Regions from separate parts of the Brevibacillus sp. Leaf182 genome, predicted to be linked through region 2. Evidence: predicted binding sites of a transcription regulator. Region 2 holds the regulator's gene; the other holds the start of a gene.
The links. Region 2 encodes LexA, which represses DNA repair genes until DNA is damaged. Its sites were predicted from a motif close to CGAACATATGTTCG; they were not measured.
Positions count from the first base shown of each region.

Region 1: ASG16_RS17915 (WYL domain-containing protein) is a predicted target of LexA. The motif match lies at 6,308-6,321, and genes of this name have one in related genera.

Region 1 is NZ_LMPN02000024.1:339,927-350,268, forward strand. It holds gene ASG16_RS17880 (fumarylacetoacetate hydrolase family protein) at 1-343, shown strand, start outside; gene ASG16_RS17885 (VOC family protein) at 368-1,252, shown strand; gene ASG16_RS17890 (YciI family protein) at 1,249-1,566, shown strand; gene ASG16_RS17895 (nucleobase:cation symporter-2 family protein) at 1,929-3,239, opposite strand; gene ASG16_RS17900 (xanthine phosphoribosyltransferase) at 3,272-3,862, opposite strand; purine riboswitch at 4,096-4,197, opposite strand; gene rsgA (ribosome small subunit-dependent GTPase A) at 4,334-5,419, opposite strand; gene ASG16_RS17910 (hypothetical protein) at 5,663-5,929, opposite strand; gene ASG16_RS17915 (WYL domain-containing protein) at 6,029-6,250, opposite strand; gene ASG16_RS17920 (MFS transporter) at 6,421-7,662, opposite strand; gene ASG16_RS17925 (YcnI family copper-binding membrane protein) at 7,940-8,563, opposite strand; gene ASG16_RS17930 (copper resistance CopC/CopD family protein) at 8,579-9,865, opposite strand; gene ASG16_RS17935 (alpha/beta fold hydrolase) at 10,018-10,342, opposite strand, start outside.
Region 2 is NZ_LMPN02000037.1:580,081-590,422, forward strand. It holds gene ASG16_RS29580 (HelD family protein) at 1-818, opposite strand, end outside; gene crcB (fluoride efflux transporter CrcB) at 857-1,222, opposite strand; gene ASG16_RS29590 (DUF896 domain-containing protein) at 1,320-1,517, opposite strand; gene yneA (cell division suppressor protein YneA) at 1,594-1,932, opposite strand; gene lexA (transcriptional repressor LexA) at 2,095-2,718, shown strand; gene ASG16_RS29605 (DUF456 domain-containing protein) at 2,769-3,254, opposite strand; gene ASG16_RS29610 (DUF4269 domain-containing protein) at 3,362-3,970, shown strand; partial or broken gene ASG16_RS29615 (SOS response-associated peptidase) at 3,967-4,623, opposite strand; gene ASG16_RS29620 (GNAT family N-acetyltransferase) at 4,709-5,599, opposite strand; gene ASG16_RS29625 (CD3324 family protein) at 6,302-6,565, shown strand; gene ASG16_RS29630 (FusB/FusC family EF-G-binding protein) at 6,723-7,361, shown strand; gene ASG16_RS29635 (SRPBCC domain-containing protein) at 7,424-7,939, opposite strand; gene ASG16_RS29640 (ArsR/SmtB family transcription factor) at 7,971-8,315, opposite strand; gene ASG16_RS29645 (SDR family NAD(P)-dependent oxidoreductase) at 8,489-9,454, opposite strand; gene ASG16_RS29650 (TetR/AcrR family transcriptional regulator) at 9,566-10,072, opposite strand.

The sequences.
Region 1 (10,342 bases), on a different contig from region 2:
GGTAAACGGAGAGCTAAGACAATCCTCCAATACCAGCCAGCTTTTGTATAAGCCAGCGGAAACGTTGACGGAATTATCAGAGATCATGAATTTGTCCGTAGGTGATCTGATTCTTACCGGGACGACAGGTGGTGTTGCCCTGCATCTCCAGTCAGAGGTGATGGATCAAATTCTGAATCCGTTTGTGCCTGGACAGAAAAAGATGGAGCTGCTGGTTGAAAGTCAAATGGGCAGTAACAAGTATTTGCGGGATGGTGACATCATTCGTTGTGAGATCAAAAGCGCCGATGGCTCAATTGATCTTGGCATCCAAGAGAACCAGGTACGCGCACAACAACCATAACCCAAAATCGGGAGGGGTAGCGTGATGATTAAAGCAATCAGACTTGGATTTGCGGAGTTTGCCAGCAAGGATGTGGAGAAAATGGCCTCCTATTATACGGAGGCAATGGGCTACAAGATCACGGATCGCAGTGAGAATGGAAGCGTCTATCTGAGCAATGGGCTGGATCATCACAATATTGTGTTGACTCCATCCGATTACAGCGGCATTCTGCGCTACGGCTATCAGTTGGACAACAAGCTGTCTTTAAAGGAAGTACAGGAACAGCTCAAGCAAAAAGGAATCCATTCTGTCCTGAAAGCGGATGCGAAGCCAGGCATACCGGAATATCTCGACTTGCAGGACCCGGATGGGAACCAGGTGCAGTTGTATGCCCAAATGGAGCTGACAGCCCCCGGATTTGGAACCTCGGGTATCGTTCCGCTCAAGCTAGGCCACATTGCTTTTTATGCCAAGAAAGTGAAGGAATGCGTATCGTTCTATGAAGAGGCTCTCGGCTTCTGGTTTACGGATAAAATTGATGAAAATTTCTGCCACTTCATGACCTGCAATACTGATCATCACGTCATCAACATCGTGGCCTCCCCTCATACTTCCAAAATGCATCACATCGCGTTCCAGTTAAAGGATGCAAGTCATCATTATGCTAGCTCAGATGTTTTGGCAAGGAACGACATTCCTGTGCTTTGGGGGCCGTCTCGTCATACTGCCGGACATAATATTGCGACGTACCATTACGACCCTGATCAGAACGTGGTGGAATTGTACACGGATATGGATGTGTATCTCCCTGAGCTCGGTATGTTCGAGCCTCGTCCCTGGCACAAATATTTGCCACTCAAGCCGAGAGTGTGGGAAGGACTGAGTTCATGGGGCACTGATTTTGAGTTCAATTTAGGGGATGTATGAATTCAAGCGTGAAAGACAGCAAGATGCTGTTTCTGGTGCATGCGGTCGACCGGGGCGAGAATGGTGAGGATCGCCTGAGATGGTACAAGGCGCACAGGGAACACATGGCCCGTATCGAAGCTTATAACATCCAGATCGTGATGGCTGGCCCGTTGGTGGAAGAACAGCACGGCGAAACGATGATCGGAAGCTTCCTGCTGATCGAAGCGGAAAACAAATCATATGTGGAAGCTTTTATACACGATGATCCGTTTTATGTAAACGAGGTCTGGGAACAAATCAGCATTCACCGCTTTTTGCAACGAATAGGCTGAACAAATGAGAGGGGCTGTCTACGAGCTTTCCTGTTTATCTGATTTATTAATGCCATAAAAGATTGAAGAATGTGAACAGCTACACGAGAGAAGAATATTTCCAGACGTAGCGACTTGTGGAGTCCTACCGAGCGGAGAAGGGATTCGCGGGCAAGAGAAACGCAACCGTGCCCATACGACGTAGCGGCTACCACTTTTGCGTTTCCCCGCGAATCCCTTCGGAGCGGACAGTCTTAGCCCTCAGCAGGACGGAGCCTGGAGCCTAGACTGGAAATATTCTTCTCTCCACCACAGCCACGTTTCCAACGCAAAACCGCCACCTCCTGTTTAACCAAGAAATGGCGGTTCATTGTTTGATGAGATTAAGACGCTTCCGAAACAGTTACATTTGCCGGAGCAGTCTGAGTTACTTTTTTATTCGTATGAACGAGCAAAATGTTCAAGATAACTGCCGTCAAAGAACCTGTCACGATACCATTTTGCAGCATCATTTTTGCCAACGTAGGCAGTTGATCAAACATCGTCGGAACCGCAGCAGAGCCTAGTCCAACAGCGATACTGCAAGCAGCGATCAGCAGATTTTCGTTTTTGTTCAGATCAACCTGCGAGAGAATATTGATACCAGATGCAACAACCATCCCAAACATGGCAATCATCGCTCCACCCAATACCGCGTTAGGAATAACCGTTGTCAAAGCAGCCAGCTTCGGCAGTAAGCCGAGAACAACGAGGATTCCACCGGCACCAATCATCACATCACGCGATTTAATGCCAGTCAAGGAAACCAGACCAACGTTTTGCGAAAAAGCCGTGTAAGGGAATGCGTTGAAAATGCCGCCAAGTACAATTGCGACCCCTTCCCCGCGCAATCCTTTGACTACATCTTGATCTGTTACTTTTGTATCCGTCACTTTACCAAGCGCAAAGTAAACGCCTGTGGACTCAGCCATGCTGATGATGTTGACGAGAATCATGGTAACAATGGCCACAATACTGAACTGTGGTGTACCGAAGTAAAACGGTTCAACCACGCTAAACCAAGAGGCTTCCACAACATTCGCGAAGCTGACCATCCCCATCATGTAAGCAACAGCCGTACCGACAATCAAGCCGAGCAATACCGAAATCGCACGAATAAATCCGGTAAAGAAACGATTAATAAGCAAAATGATAACCAGCGTTCCTAAAGCCAAAAGCAGATTGTGCGGTTGTCCAAAGTCTGGCATGCCTTGTCCGCCAGCCGCGTTGTTCATCGCAACGGGAATGAGTGACAGTCCAATGATCGTAACGACCGAACCTTGTACAACGGTTGGGAAAAAGCGCAGCAGCTTACCAAACAGTGGAGCTGCCAAGACAACGAATATACCCGATATAATGATGGCACCATAGGCGGTCGCTAGATTACTCGTAGACGCAATCGCGATAATCGGCCCTACTGCTGTAAACGTACAGCCTAGCACAACAGGAAGGCGTATCCCTGTATAACGTGTGCCAAGGACTTGCAAGAGCGTCGCGATTCCGCATGTAAAAAGATCGGCAGCAATCAAATAAGCGATTTGCGTAGGAGTCAGATTCAAAGCACCACCGATAATCAACGGTACGACGACGGCTCCTGCATACATGGCAAGAATGTGCTGTAAGCCCAAAGTAACAATCTTATGTTTGGCTAGCATGAGTGAACCCTTACCTCCTATTCATTTTTTGATTATACGCGTGCAGGCTCTTCTTCAATAAAGTGAATGCCTTCTGGTGACATTGATTCAATACGTGCCAATGATTCGATTCGCACGCCAGCTTGCTCCAAGAGACCGCGGCCTTCCTGGAAGCTTTTTTCAATAACAGCGCCAACTCCGACGAGATGAGCACCAGCATCTTTAACAATATTCGTAAGCCCCACCAGAGCAGCTCCCGTAGCCAAGAAGTCATCGACAATCAATACGCGGTCTTCTTTGGACAAATACTGACGGGATACACTGATTTGATACGTTTCCTGACGGGTAAAGGAATGAACAGGAGCAGAGTATACTTCCTCTGTCAGCGTGACAGCTTTTTTCTTTTTCGCGTAGATAAAGGGAACACCCAACGCAAAAGAAGTCGCCATAGCAAAATGAATTCCACTTGCCTCAATCGTCACGACTTTTGTGATTTTTTCACCAGCGAACAGCTCGGCAAAGCGCTGTCCGATCTTCATCGTCAATTGTGGATCTACCTGGTGGTTCAAAAACGCATCCACCTTCAAAACGGATGCCGACAGTACCTTGCCGTCCTGTACGATGCGCTCTTGTAATTCTTTCATCAATTCTTCCTCCTCGGATATGGTTCCGGCCACTTTTTATACCTGTGGCCTGCTGAAATATAGAAAGCCCAGAGCGGACAGTGTCACAAGCGGGCTACGTAACAAACCAACGCCAAGTGAAACTGTCCCTCTGGGCTTTTATCCCTTAGGTGTGACACATCCATGGTGCCTGCGTCGCTCGGACCAGCTTTCTTCCAACCCTATTCTTGGAATAGGAAAGAAAGAGACGGAACCCTAGACGCACTTTCACTCGTAGTCAGGTGATTTACGGTCACCTGGTAGAAACGGTTGGGCCTTATTCCCAAAATTATACGAGCTACCTATATATTTATTTCGAAGTGTAATAGCGAGTATTGACCAAATCTATCATAACTCCCGCGTTGTGAGCAAGCGTTAATTTTTGAAAGTGAAAGGAAGCGCTTACTTGTCCAAATAAAGGAAAGAGCCCTGATTTCTCAAGGGCTCTCGTACTTATCTCTTCGGTTTTTTCTGCCGCATTTGAACGTTGATCTTCTTCCATTTATCCCTTTCAGCGGCTGCAAGCCTTGCATCCTCTTTACGTGCCAAATGGGCCAATTCGCGCTGAAGCTTTAGATAACTGTCAAAGCGTGCCTTTTCCAATGATCCAGCTTGGATGGCAGCTTGAACAGCACAGCCAGGCTCGCGCATATGCTTGCAATCATTGAAACGGCATGTTTCCGCAATGGACTCGACATCGTCAAAAGCACCGCGGAAACCTTCATCTGCCTCCCAGAGCTGCAACTCCCTCATGCCCGGTGTATCGATCATCAGAGCACCACTTGGCAATCGGAACAGTTCGCGATGTGTCGTCGTATGGCGGCCACGGTCATCGCCTTCACGCACGCCACTGACTTTTTGCATCTCCGCTCCGCTCAATTTATTGATCAACGTCGATTTGCCAACACCAGAGGAACCCATTAAGGCAATCGTCTGGCCCTCGCCCAGATAAGGCTCGAGTTGATCCAGTCCTTCTCCCTGCTCGGCACTGACTACGTGAACAGGTACTCCGATTGCGACTGATTCTATCTCTGCCATACATGAATCCAGATCGTCACACAAATCTGCTTTTGAAAGCACAATCACCGGATTGGCTCCACTTTCCCACGCAAGAATGAGATAGCGTTCTATCCTGCGCAGATTTAAATCATTATTTAAGGAATTCACGAGAAAAACAGTATCCACGTTAGCGGCCACAATCTGCTCTTCCACAGTATCCCCAGCTACTTTGCGGGAGAACTTGCTTTTACGTGGAAGAAGTCCGTGGATGGAGGCTTTCTTTTCCTCTGGACGAGCACTGATCACTACCCAGTCCCCGACAGCCGGAAAATCTTCTCGTCCGATAGCTTCATAACGAAGCTTACCCGTTACTTCGCCCAGAAGTTCGCCATGCTCACTCCACAGACGATAAATACGTTTATGTTCGAGTGTGATACGTCCCACACTGTAGCCTTGCTCGGCATAAGGGGCAAAATGATTAGCAAAATACTCATTCCAGCCCATAGATTGCAATACTTGTTGATTGGTTAGTTGATTCACTGCGGATTCCCCCTGCAATTGGTTAAATATATGGCTATCAGCCAGAACCAGTCACAGTCGAATCCTCATTTGGTGAACGGTATTACTGTTCGCTTGAAAGGAGGATTCCTGTGACCCCGACTACGACACTCTGAACAAATTTGATGGCTACCATAAAACATCTCTCCTTTAGCAAACCTACCATTCAGGTTTGGAATCATATTTCCCAGTTATTGTACCATAATGAAACAAAATGCAACAGCGTCAATCTCCCCCGCCGCCGCCTCCGCTATCTCCGCCACCACCACTGTCTCCACCACTACCGCTATCGCTTCCGCTGTCATAGCTGTCCCAACGATCATTTGAATCGTGACTTCGATGATGGTGATTGTGAGAGCTGTCTACATAGAAGGCTCCGCCCCCGCTGTCTGAAGAGGAATGAGAGCGCCCACTTCCGCCTTTTGCAGCTTTGGACGCCAAGACAAATACTACGATCAAAAACATGATGACGATGACAATGAAGAACTCCATTGTTTGTCCCCGCCCTTCCGCTTTTTTAAGGTTGTTTACCTAATTTAGTATAACATAGTATGGCTGGAATAGGCTGGGGGCGTAGAGGGTGATTCCTTTTCATCCGGCAAAATGTCCAGACACAGGTGCGATCGCCAAAATGTTTTCCAACACAAATACACGATACGCCTTCCTCCTATAACAGTATGCTTTCAAGCTCCCTTTGTTCACATCGATTTGCACCACACGAATCGTACGCCTGCTGGTCTCTCCATCCTTCTTCAAATAGATGATCTCCACTGCTTGCTGCCTCGCTGCGTACCTTCTCAACTCCTGAATCATCAGGCTGTCACCACCACAAAATGTGTCTTCTTGTTGTTGAAATCATAATACCAAAAGAGAACGCTTGTTCGCAAGTTTTGATTGCAAAAACCAACGATTGCCTCAACAAAAAAGCATGTGCCCTAAAAAAATGGACACATGCCTTATGCTTGTTACACTGTATATGTGACTCAGCGCCTTCTAAGCGCACGTCCGAACACAATGAGAATCGGTGCCAACAAGATAGCCGCCGCAACCAGCGAAGCGCGAACCGAAAAACGGGTCCCGATCCATCCGACAGCCGGACCACCTGCCGTTTGTCCCAAGGCATTGGACTGGCCCATCATCGACAGAACCGTCGCTCGCACACTGCTCTCAATGTTCAGATTCAGCCATGTATCATACAGCGGACTGCTTAATGACTGAATCACACCGATCAACAGCAATGCTACTAACGCCCAGCTAAAGCTAGGGGAAAAGGCAAAAGCAATCATCGCTGCTATTTTGAGCCCCGTCAACGTGAACATGCCCACAAGGACAACCCTCTCATTGTTCACATCCAGCCTTTTTTCCACAATGCCTACAACGATGAGACCGAGTAAGCTTGCGAGTGCGGCAATGATCCCGAACCACATTGGCATCGAAATAGCAGCGAGCTCTGGAAAGCCAATTTCAGCGATCAAATGCGCTTCCCACAAACGGTCATACCCTTCAGAAGCTGCACCCGTAAATAGCGTCACGAACAAGATCAGCATCAGAATCGGCTGACTGCGAATCACCTTGGCACCAGAAGTCCACGTCTGAATCATTTCCTTCACGTGGGAAGCACCTTGCTCACGCTCACGAGGAACAAAACCAGTCTCCTTCATGAACAGAAACAGAAAGACACCAAGCCCCAGATACATGAGGCCACCTATAAGGTAAGGCAAATGGGGAGCGAGTGTTGCTAATGCCACACTAAGTGCAATCCCGAGCAGATTCCCAAACAAAGAGTAGCGCTTGGCCTTCATGAAAATCGTACCAATCTTCTCTTCTCCGACCTCATCCACAATCCATGCAGTATCCGCTCCACTGATAAACGTATACCCGAGACCACTGATGACTTGCGAAAACAGCACCAAGCCGAAGACAGAAAACACTGGTACCCAAGCATCAAGCGCGGGAACGATCCCCTGCATCGCAAATCCGATTCCTAGCAAAAACATCCCGATAATGACGGAGCGACGGCGACTGTACGTATCCGCCACTACACCTGTTATCCCTTCAAACACCAACACGGATAACTCCAATACCGTCCCAATCAATAGCAATTCAAACGGGTTAAAACCAAGTGTCACAATATAGTAAAGCGCATAGGTCGTGAACATGGTCGTATTGGCCAGGGAAGTCAAAAAACTTTTGATCATATATACTTTTGTCGCATTCATGAACATGGAAGCAGTATCCACCTTTTTTTAGGCAGATGACGCGTTCCGTTTTCACATACTGATCGTTACTCTACAATCCTCTACTGTGCAAAATGCGTACGCGTCATGCTGCCACTCTTATTTTTCCTTCCTCTGTACTTGCTTGCTCTGAATAGTGTTTTTAACATGTGATATACACCTCCGAAAGTAATTATAGCTATTATAAAATCATTTCAATTCCCACACAATGGAAAAAAGCTCTGCAGCATGATTGGATACACTGCACAGCTTTTTTAAGAAGCACTTACGCTTTTTTTCTAAACAGACCAACGATGGAGATCAACAACGCCAAACCAGAAAGTACCAATGGCAAGGTATTGTTGCTGCCTGCACTCGCCGCTTCCCCGGCAGGAGCGGTTGCCGGCTTTTGTTCTTGTCCATGCTCATGCCCTGCTTCCCCTACACCAGCCTTAATGGTAGTGACAGACGCTGGTGTTTTGGAATCCTTGTCCCCTGTCCATTCCACAACCTCGCCATTTGCATAGGTCTGATAAGCCTTCCAAGCCAATTGACCCTCTTCTTTCGGGTTTGCACCGACAAACGTGAACTCTTGGAATTCATGCGCCTTGATTCCGCCTTCTGTTGCTGTCCACACAAGCGCTGTGTTCACACCGTCTTTATCTTTTTCGAACTCGTAGGTCCAGCCAGGAATCGGTTGTACGGAATTTACCTTCACACCTGCTGGGAATTCCAGCTTCACTTTTGTTGTGTTAACGTCTTTTTCTACTGGGACACGCACGGTGTATTTTTCATAGGAGCCTGTAGTAGCCTCTTTCGGATATACGTTCACATGTGCTTGTGCTGCTGTCGCCAACGTCAAAACTGCACCTGCTACCAGTACACTGCTCATCCATTTTTTCATTTTCATCATATGAAATCCTCCCTAATTTGAATCTGTTTGAATCACTGCCTGATTATTTGTCGTAGCTGTCGGGTAGTTGATCTGGCTCATCCAAAGTCCAGCCAGAATAGCGATAATCCCGAATACAATCTCCCAACGCAAGTAAGCAGGCTGCAAGGAATTTTTCGTCCGCCAGCGTCTCGTTTGCCTAAAGGCAAGAAGTAGCATGAGGCAGACACTTCCTATTTTTCCGTATAACAGATAGCTCCATGCCGTTGCACTCTGGAAAACGTTCATGACATCCGTCTGCACGATGAGCATGACAACACCCGTCACGACGGCAAGCACTGCCGCAACAGCAACTGTCTGCAAGAAGAACCTCTTGAACGACTCCTGTCCTCGTTCAGCCGCTTTGACTGTAAGAAGCAAGTACACAAGTGCCCCCATCCACACAGCGACCGTCAACACATGCAACAGTCTCAGCAAAATGGACAGCCAGACTGGAGCAATACCCCATGCATGACCACCAAAAGCTTGTGCGCTAATCACGATCACCCAGATTCCCACATACCATCCGGACACCATATTGGGGATCGCGATCAATAACAGTAGTACAAAGGACACCAGCAGCATGATCGCAAACGGAGACTGACTGAGCAAGTTCCCGTCCATCTGCCATAGTGCTTGCGTAAGTGATACAGCGGATAACGCTTCGTCATACAAGAACCACAAAAATATAAGTCCGATGATCGCCAAACTCCATCCGATTTGTCTGCCAATCCCGATGAGCTGGGCAAGGGAAGGCAAGCCATGACGCTGTGCTGCCCACGCTACCAGATACAAGCCCCCACCTATGAGGATAATTCCTTGTGCCAAATAGCGGTACATGATCAAGTAGCTTGAATCTGCTTTTTGCTCATTGGGCGGAACCACGACCGCACTTTTTTGTCCGATGGAAAACGTGAGCTTCTCTTCGATCGGATGTCCGTCCTCGGAAACGACAGATACGATAACCGAATACGTTCCTTCAGCCAAATCACTTGGCAGTTTCGCATTTAGCTGCGAGGCATCACCTGGCTGCAATGTCGGCCGCTCTAGTTTTATTTCCTTGCCATCCCAGTCAAATAGACGCACGTTGACAAAATCGGGCTCCAATGTTTCGGTAAACCGCGCAGATATTTGTCCTGGATTCGCCTTCAGTACCTCACCATCTTGCGGTGAGCTGCTCATCAAGCCAGCATGGGCGTAAGCAGTTGTCATACCCGTTGTCAGGACAAGTAAGAAGGCGAGCAAAAACATAACCGCATAGTGTCTGATGTTGTATGTCACCCTATCACCTGCTTCCTTATTTCGTACTTAATCCTATCAAAATAGTACGAGAATCTATATGGCTCCATCGGGCTATCTGATGTGGCAAAGTGTTGAAAACAAAAAAAGGCATGAGCGGTAATTCTCTCCGATCCACGCCTTTTCAAACTGTATTAGGATGATCTTACCGTGCTTTGTGCGAGAAATTCCAGGACGAGTTGGTTGAATACCTCTGGTTGATCCATCGGTGGGATATGGGCTGAGTCAGGCAGGATGACTTTTTGTGCGCCTGTAATTCGTTCAGTCAACACATCGGCGATCTGTAGAAAATCGGGATAATCCCGTGCTCCTGCAAGAACGAGTGTTGGGGCTTTAATGTTTTCCAAACGCTCGATTGGTGAGGGAGATAACGTTTCCAATCCAACGCCAAACTCCGGCAACGAAAAGGCGTGTCTGTTGATTTCTTTAAAGCGGTTTCGTGCTTCGAGAGCTTGCTCA
Region 2 (10,342 bases):
GACTGTTGAACGTCATCGACGCCCAGCTCAGGCAAAACCTCGGAGATATAGGTAAGAAACATCCGGTTAGGTGCAAACACCATGAACTTTTTGGACATCATGGAATCCTGGTAGTTATAAATCAAATAGGAGAGTCGGTGCAGGGCGATGGTCGTTTTTCCGCTCCCTGCTACTCCTTGCACAACAATGGGCCGTTCTTTTTCCGCCCTGATAATATCATTTTGCTCAGATTGAATCGTTGCGACGATGTCTTTTAGCCTGCTATCGTTCGCCTGATTCAGATTGGCTGCCAAAAATTCATCGATGAAGCCCTCTTGCAAAAACTCATCGGGATGCCCCATCTCACGGTTAATTGTTTCTTTTACTGCTCCATCATAGATGCCGACGATCTTTCCGTCTTCGATCGCAAAATTACGCTTTAATCGAACTTCACCACGTACGATCTCGCGTCCCATCCGGTAAAACGCGTCTTTGCTCTCACCGGAATAATAAAGACTGGCGATAGGCGCACGCCAATCCACGACGACAGAATCAAACGTATCGCTGCGTACAATTCCCCGTTTTCCTATGTAGACCTGATCCAGCTCGTAGATTTCATCCTTCAAGAAATCCACTCTGCCGAAATAAGGCTTCTCTCGCCCTTGATCTTCTAGGTAACGCAAATCCTTTGCCTTATTATAGTTAACGACCTGTTTCACATAGTCATCTGTTGCCTCGCGAATATCATTGCGAAGCTGCTCCATTTCTTCGTCGATCGCTGAAATGGTATCATCCAGCTTTTTTTGTTCCAATTCATAATCACGATGCTGTGTACTCACAATCATTCCCCCTCACATGTATCGTGTCATTGAACGTATTAGGACCATTGCCTAGCCAGCCATATTCCAACCGCACAAGAAAGTAGTCCGACTCCCAAACTGAGAAGTGCGTACAAAGTGCCACGCAACAAGTGGCCTTCTCCCCAAAAAGAGACCACTTCCAAGGAGAAGCTAGAGAACGTCGTAAATCCTCCCATGACCCCCGTTGCAAATAAAAGATAGAGTGTCGGAGATAACATGCCACGTTCTTTCCCTAGCACGAACAAGATGCCGATGATCAACGATCCACAAACATTGGCGATCCAGGTTCCCCACGGCCATCCCGGCTGGTTTGCGAGTAAAGACAATAGATAGCGCAAAAGAGAGCCAACTGCTCCTCCAACCGCCACAGCTATCCAGGCCATCGCTTTCCCTCCTTGGCTATCAAAGCTGTTATGTATGTCACAGAAAAAGACACCCTAGCGTCAAGCGAGGATGTCTGTCGTATCAGTAATTGTTATCTTACTGTTTTGGCTTATTTTCTTCAAGGTCTTCCACATAACGGATGGAATCCAAATTTGCTCTCAATGAAAGCTTAACGGCGTCAATGTACTTTTGGCGCAATGCTTTTTGTTCGAGCTTTTCCTCTTCGGTCAAACCTTCTTCGCGAGATTTTTTGACCAATTCGTTAATGCGTTTAATTTCTGCGTCAGATACCACTGCTGGTTCCTCCCACTCTGTAGTAGTGCCGCTTCATTATACCACATTCGAATGATCCCGCAAGACAGCCGAACACTTACGGAGTATCAGGAAGGATGAGAGTCTGACCTGGATAAATCCTGTTGCTCTCTAATCCGTTCGCATCTTTAATCTCTATTATATAGTCGCGAACATCCATATGCTGATCTGGATTGTATTGAACAGCTAATGACCATAGGCTATCTCCAGATTGTACGGTTACTTCTATACCTTGTGGCTCCTCTATTGGCGAAGAAGCAAACACTAGTTCGGTCAACAAATAAAAAAAGAGAGTAAATGTAATAAGAAACAAGAGAGCTTGTCCTCTCGTGATACCAAAACGAACACGGCGTTCTTCTTTTTTCTCGAAACGATTACGTACTGTCGATGAATTCATAATAATGGCCTCCTCACAAACATACGTTCTGATCACTTGTAACCTCATGATAAATGAGAACATATGTTCATGTCAACAAATAATCGAACTTATGTTTGTCGAACGCAAGCTCCCATGGTATAATATAGGAAAATATGTTCGAGAAATCAGGGGTGTCTTTCTATGTCAAAATTATCGAGTAGACAACAAGCCATCATCGAGTTCATACGAAAGGAAGTTCGTGATAAAGGATATCCGCCATCTGTACGTGAAATCGGAGAGGCTGTTGGACTAGCTTCCAGCTCAACAGTACATGGGCATTTGGCACGCTTGGAGAAAAAAGGCCTCATTCGTCGAGATCCAACCAAACCTCGCGCCATCGAATTGCTATCTGATGAAGATCGTTTTCAAGACAATTTCGAAGACTCTGTCGTCCGTGTGCCAGTAATCGGAAAAGTAACCGCTGGACAACCGATTACTGCCATTGAGGATGTGGAAGAATACTTCCCGCTTCCAGACAATATCGTGACTTCTGACAAGGTTTATATGCTGCGCGTCTCCGGGAACAGTATGATTGATGCCGGGATTCTCGATGGAGATTACGTAATCGTTCGCCAACAGCACGTAGCAAACAATGGTGACATCGTCGTAGCGATGACAGAAGAAGACGAAGCGACCGTCAAAAGATTTTTCAAAGAAAAGAACCACTTCCGTCTCCAACCGGAAAATGCCACGATGGAACCGATCATTCTGGAGCATGTCACCATTCTCGGTAAAGTCATTGGTGTTTATCGACTCATTCACTAATTTCCACGTAAAAAAGGACAGCCTCGGCTGTCCTTTTCGTTTTCTGTATATTATCTGGCGACAAAAAACCAGATGATCATCGTAACTTGCAAGATGACTTTTACGACTGCACTGCCCAAAAATCCGATTAATGAACCTACGCCCGCTTTCACTGCTCGCTCCATCGATTGCTTCTGCACCATTAATTCTACGAGAACGACGAATACGAACGGCAAAATCAGCATACCAAACGGTGGGAAAACGAAAATCCCAAGAATAATTCCGACCGCAGCAGCAATGGACGACCATTTGGACCCTCCGTACCTTTTCACGAAGTACATGTTCGTCAGTAAGTCAGCACCGTAAAGCAGAATACTGAGAACGACCATTCCCCACCAAAAGGATGCCGGCAATCCCGCTCCCGGATCTGCAATGAAAAAGTGATAGAGCAAAAAGCCCGCCCACAGTAATATCGTATCAGGTAAAACAGGTAAAAAAATTCCTGCAATGCTTAGCAAGAACAATAACACAACCACTACCCACAAAAATATTTCCATCTACTACACTCCCTTCATCTAGGTATACGAGTGATGACCGATTTCGTTGCGTACTTATTCACTTTTGTCTAAACTATTTCAAAAGAAAGTAGAATGGAGGTAGTCTCATGAGAAATTGGCATGATCTTTCTTACTTGGGTAGAGGAACGATGCGCCAAAAAGCGGCGTGGGAAGCGATACAACAGACCCACATCATGGAGGTACTATCCGAATTCCGTCCAGTGCTTGCCGGAACCATCCCATTAGACATAGACGTTATGCAAAGCGATTTGGATATTATTTGCGAGAGTCACGATCTGGAACAGTTTGAGCAAGCTGTTCGTACAGCTTTTGGCTGCTTACCCGAATTTGAAGTGACACACCTAGATGTAAAAAGTACTCCCACGTGCGTGATCTCGTTTTTCGTAGCTGACTTTTGGTTTGAATTGTTTGCTCAACCAGTAGCTGTCGAAAAGCAAAATGCCTATCGTCATATGGACATCGAAGCACGATTGTTAGACATAGGAGGCTTGGATGCGAACCAACATATCAGAGCTCTGAAGCAAACTGGCATCAAAACAGAGCCTGCATTTGCTCGATACTTTCATATTCCGGGTGATGATCCATACGAGGCTTTGTTGCAATTAGAGTCGTTAACCGAACAGGAATTACGACAAAGAGTTCAGGTCCTACGAAAGGATTCATCTTCAAACAATGAGCCGATCTCTACTTCTTAAATGCAGGAAGGATCATCATTTTTCGTGCTGCCCACTTTAGTGGATACCGGATACACCATCATCTCGCTGGAATCATAGGGGGTAAACAGCCACTGGAGCTGCAACCGATCATACTTCTCTCGATCAAGCCATAAGTCCTCGTCCTCTTTCTTTAAAATGACAGGCATCCGCTCATGTATATTTTCGATGAGCTCATTCGCCTTTGTCGTAACAATCGTGCAGGTATGTACTTTTTCTCCCTCTTGATTCATCCACGTATCATACAGGCCAGCAAAAGCAAATGGTTCCCCGGTTTTCATCATGATCCGTATCGGTTGCTTCCCTGTGAGGGCGTTCATCCACTCATAAAAGCTGTCAGCAGGAAGGATTTATCGTTTTCGGGCAAAAAGCTGTTTGAATGTGGGCTTTTCATTTAACGTCTCGCAACGCGCATTGATCATTTTGTAGCTGCTCTTCTCATCGGCAGCCCAGGACGGCACTAACCCCCATCTCAACTGACCCATACGTCGTTCGCCACGATCAGCAATAATCGCTGGAATGAACTGACCTGGTGCAATATTGTACCGTGGCTTTGCATCAAATGGAATGACTTCGATTTGGAATCGTTCCTTCCATTTCTCCAAGTTCGTTACGAGAGTAAAACGGCCGCACATGCTTTTCCCTTCACATCCTTCCATACTGGACGTCTCCTCATCCCTTCTATTTTACTGTTTCACCTGATGTGTCATTTCAAACCTTTTATGCGTGTGAAGTAAGTGGAAAACGAAAATGTTCTGTCTCCATTTTTAACGAGGGACGAACAAATAAGACATCATCCGTCGTTTTCATCAAAGAAGATTGGATTTTCTCATTCTCACTATCCGGCATAAAGTGAAAATGAATGATCGTTGTCTCAGCCGTTACCAAATGGGAAATGACCGCTTCTATATCAACTGGCTTTTTACTTACAAGATCAAATACATGCAGTTGGTCGTCTTCTCGTTCCAATAAGACAATCACATCCTCCTCCTCGACGTAATAGATCGCATCCCGAAAAACAAGAAGAAAGTAAAACATCAACAGATGCTCGCTATCCTTGACGGCCAGCCTCGATGAAACGGGGATTCGTTTAGCAGCAACTTCCTTCATGACGATAAAATCAGCCTCGTTATCAACATCTAGCTTGCGCAAGACTGATTTTTGTCCTACTTTCTCTTTTAAATCAGATGCCAGTAAGCGAAAACTACTTTCCTGTACTCTCTCAAATCCGAACTTCGGATAAAAATCGAGTACGGTATCATTGGCATACAAATAGATAAAATCGTATTCCTTCTCACAAGTTTCAAGAATATGGTTCATCAATTTCGCTGCCAACCCTTGGTTGCGGTAAGCTGGATGTGTCATGACCGTTCCGATCTGAAGTGCCTGATAGTCCTTCCCATTGGATGTCACGATCATCTTACTGGCAGAAGCGTTAGCAATAACCTGATCCCCATCCAAATAGGAATAGCAGACATAGCTGTCATTCCAGAAGCCCTTGTTATCCCATTCTTTAAAATCGAGCTGAAAGATCTGTTTGGCGAGGTCATGAAAGCTTTCCTTATATGTTTTGATATGCTTGTAGTCGCTAATCAATCGATATTCACCCATGTAAAAACCTCCCATTCTGTTGTTTGTGCTGTCTGTTATCATTCATTTCTTTTCAGCAGTCCCTTCTTTCCAATAAAAAAGACCACAAGAAGAATTCTCTTCTCATGGTCAAATTTATCGTTGTAATGAAGATACCTATCCCAAACAGAATAGATATCATGCACAAACGTGAAATTTGTTTTGATGAGATATAATGCCTTCTAATCGCTCTTGAAAAAAGGTATAAAAAATAAACCAAGGGCACGCCCTTCATGTAACCTTTTCCCATATAAAATTCATTCGAATTTTACTTAGCGATTATCAGTTTCATCATATACAATCAAAACCTCTTTTCAAATTAGATACCTTTACTATATTGGACTTTCAAAAGGTTGTAAATGAGCATTCCATATCCACTTACATTTTTGTAAGTATCGTTATACAAAAACGTCATTTTCTTATATAATTACAAATACTCCCTTTCCGAAAAGGAAAAGGGACACCGATTTTTAAATGGACCTCGAGGGGGGTGTACCAATGGCGAATGCTCTCAATTTGCCACATACCGCAGCGGCTCATGCAAAGCCTAGAAATAGTGAGGCGATACTTTGCATGAGGTGGTCTTACGTTTAATCCAATCATCGCCTTCATTTGCGTATCTCATTTCCTATTTTCTTGGCTTTGCCCCTTATTTGCCTATTTATGAATAAGGAGCGAGCAGAAATGAAATGTGTGAAAGCAAATTTAATCCTTCCTGAATCGTTACTTGCAGAAATACAAAAGTACGTGCAAGGAGAAACCATTTATATTCCAAAGACAAAAGTAACCCATCAAAAATGGGGGACGCGCACTGGCGGGAGAAAACTCCTGGATGAGCGGAATACGGCTATTAAAAGCAGTTTTCGGGCCGGGACGGCTATTTCTCAGTTAGCGGAGGAATACTTTTTGTCTACAGAGACGATTAAGAAAATCGTGTATACCAAATAGACGTTTATAAAGCACTGACGACCTTTCCATTCAGGTTGTCAGTGCTTTTTTATGGCGAGTTTTTTTGAGAAATGTCCTTTCCCTTTCTCTTTTCTTGCAAACACACTAAAGTAAAGAGAAACCCACCTTACAAGACAGAAACAGGAGGAACCGCAACATGGAACCTTTTATCCATACGCATCAGTATCACTTCATTAAATCGCGCGTTCAAGCAATCATGAACGCCTATGCGACCAGTACAGATGTCAACGTGATTCGGGCTCGCAAAGAAATTGCCCATGAAGAAATCTTTCAGTTGTTCCCGAACATGACAGAAGAACAAAAAGAGATTTTGCATCCGATTGATTCGATTAAAGAAAAGGCAGAAGGAAAGCAGTTTTTGCAGCAGCTTTCACCGTTTGTGATTCCATTCCCTGCTCTCACAGAGACTTCTATTAAGAAGCTCTTTCCCAAAGTAAAGAAGCTTAAAGTCTCGAATTTAGCTGAGATCGATTTTTCAGAAACCTCTTATGTGAGCTGGTTAGACACTGCCACGGAAAAGAAATATATTGTCGCTTACCACGAAGGAAAACTGATTGGCATTCACGGTCAGTTTACAAACGTAAATAAAAAAGGCGTTTGTGCGCTCTGTAATCACTTTGAGGAACTCGGCATGTTCGTCCTCGAAGCCAAAGGTTCTGGGGATGGAACGTATTTGAAAAAAGGAAACTACATTTGCCAAGACAGTGTGACATGCAATCAAAATATGATTTCGCTGGATAAGTTAAACGATTTTATCTCGCTGATGGTGAAGTAAATCTGCAACGAAAATGAAAAAGCCGCCGAGTCTCCATCCCAGGCGGCCTTTCGATATGTCCCTTACTTGATCTCGTACAGACTCTCTTCCAAACGATCCCACGTTTGGGTGATGCCCTCTAGCATGCCCATGTCCATGACAGTTTTGAGGGCTTCCGCAGATACATATTCAGAGCGGCTGACCAACTTCGTCTTGCCACCCAGATCGATGAACTCCATCATAACCTCTGTCGAAGGCAAGGTATCATTGGTGTTGCCTTCTGCATCTGAAAAGTAATCGGTATAAATGATTTTCTCTGGCTCAACCATTTCCTTATAAACACCTTTGCCCCAAGATTCCATGCCGTAAAAATCACCTTGATTCTTATCTACACATTTCATACAGTAGTGCCAAACACCGCCTGGACGGAAATCGACATTACAAACCGGGAGTTCCCAGCCTTTCGGTCCCCACCAACGCTTGAGATGTTCAGGCTCCTTAAACATCTTGAACACGAGTTCTCTTGGCGCGTCGAATACTCGCTCCAGTACCAACACCCGCTCGTTCTCTACCCTTGAAACCATTGTGTTTCTTGACATAGTAATTCCTCCTCATTCATTTGAATGGTTCTCAAGTATTTTCCTTATTTTGCAGTTCCCGCAAATAGTCTTCCAGATTATCGAATCTTTCTTCCATAACACGCTGGAATGACTTCACCCAAGAATCCAGCGCTCGGAAAGGCTCTGGCTTGAGCTTGTAAATTCGGCGATTGGCTTCGGCCTTCACATCCACGATTCCGTTATCACTAAGCACCTTCAAATGCTTCGAGGCTTGGGGCTGGCGAAGCCCCAGATGGTCTGCGATTTCCCCTACAGTTAGAGGACCGTCGCGCAAAAGTTCGACGATTTTCATACGATTCGGTTCAGCCAGAGCACTCAGCGTCGCCATGTCCATGCCCGGATTCATCCCTGACATGTCACTCACCTCGTTACATAATGGATTCTACGTTCCTCTCATCCCCTTCAGCGTTATTGTGATCATCTTGTTAGATAAAATATACACCGAAGGGAATATTCCTGTAAAGGAATATTTAAAGAAGTTTGTTTCAGAAATTTGTTAGTGATTAATCAATAACTACCAGCTATCATTTATTTCATGGAAGTACGATTCTGTAAATCTTTGATCGTTGCCGTTATACCCTCCTCGAAATTCGTTACTGGGATCGGTCCAATAAGCCGTTCATATTTTTCTCCGCTAAGGATCAATGGTTTTTCGGTTAAGTATAGCATCTCGACAACCTCCTTCATCACCGGGACGAACATCCCCAGCAAAGACAAACCAATTTTCCCAAGAGGAATGACAGGTTTCACGGTGCCACTTGCTTTTTGGGCGATTCGGACGATGTCTCGACCGGAAATGATGCCTCCACCTGGAATGTGCCAGTTTTGTCCATAGGCAAACTCTCGACTGGCCAACTCTACAATCATCTTCGCCGCATCCGGCAAATAAACAAACTCGCGAGGAACATGCATATTCCCAATGAAAAGCCCCGGTTTTCCAGCCGCAATTGCCTCGAGTGTGGAACCCAAATACGATGCCTGATTAGCAGTAGGTCCGTAATAATCCGGCAATCTGACAATCATCGTTCGTGCATGATCCCATCGACTGCTAAAAAGCATCTGTTCAAATGCCAGCCTGATTTTTCCTTTCTTTGTATGCGGTTGCTTTGGATGCTCCTCCGTCACTGGTTCCATCTGCTTTCTCCCGTATGGATAAATGCCGTCTACCGCAACAACCTTCAAACCTCTCTTATTGGCGGCTTCCATGATCGCTTCGCCAAGTGGGATCAGCTTATTTACCATCTCGTGATAAGGGACGTTTGCACAATGAAATAGTACATCCGCTCCCTCCGATGCTGCTACGATGTCTTGAGACCGTAATGCATCCCCGACGGCCAGTGACAAATGTTCTGGATTCCCCAGCTCTGACGCCATTTGCTCTAGCTTTTCTAGAGAACGCCCAAAAGCAATCGTTTCAACCCCTCGATTGATTAGCTCCTCTAAAATTGCCGCTCCCGTTCCGCCTGTCGCCCCGACTACAATCGCTTTTTTCATTGGGATCATCTCCACTCGTTTTATTTGTGATTGATCAATCACTAACTAATTTGAACTATAACTCTTTAGTTAGTGATTAGTCAATAACTAATTGTCGCAATTTTTTCTCCGCTACACCTCCATCAATTCCGGCATGTCTAACGCTGCTGAAATATTACACAGCATTCCTCTTGCCAGGAAAATAAGCGTTCTCTCTTCTGGGCTCGCGATGCCCGCTTCACGAAAAGCTGTGAGGACGATCTGACGAACCTCCCGAAACCCTTCGCGCATTGCCTCTCGAATCGAAGGCTCTTGAATCGTCTGGGACTGCATTTGAAGAAGTATTTCATTTTGATGGGAAACCAAAATCTTTTCATAGGCCTTGATTAAATCTGTTTCCAATTGCACTTTGGATGCGGACTCCACAACGAGACGGAAAGAGGCAATGATCCGCTCCCACGACGCCTCCAAGGCTGCCTGTAACAAAGCTTCCTTCGATGCAAAAAACTTGAAAATATACGGCTGGGAAATCTTTGCACGCTCTGCCACTTGCGCTGTTGTTGCCCGGAAATATCCGATTTCAGCAAAGACTTCAATGGCAGCAGAAATGATTTCCGTTTTACGATTGACTGACGTCATTGCAAGATTGCCTCCCTTTTAGTGATTAATCAATAATATCGATTATACGTCAGTTTGTGATGAGTTTCAAATACCCTGTATCACTCCCCTTAAACGCTCGGTCATGATTAGCTGCTGATTCAAGTTAGCGATCATCGAACATAATTTTTACGTTGTCGCAGATATCAGTCAGCATTCAACAATTTCCCCTCTCTGTTATCACAATTCGTAGTTTAATAACTAAGACATGGACGTATTTTCCGAATTTTTGGTATTTTGTATGTTAATTAG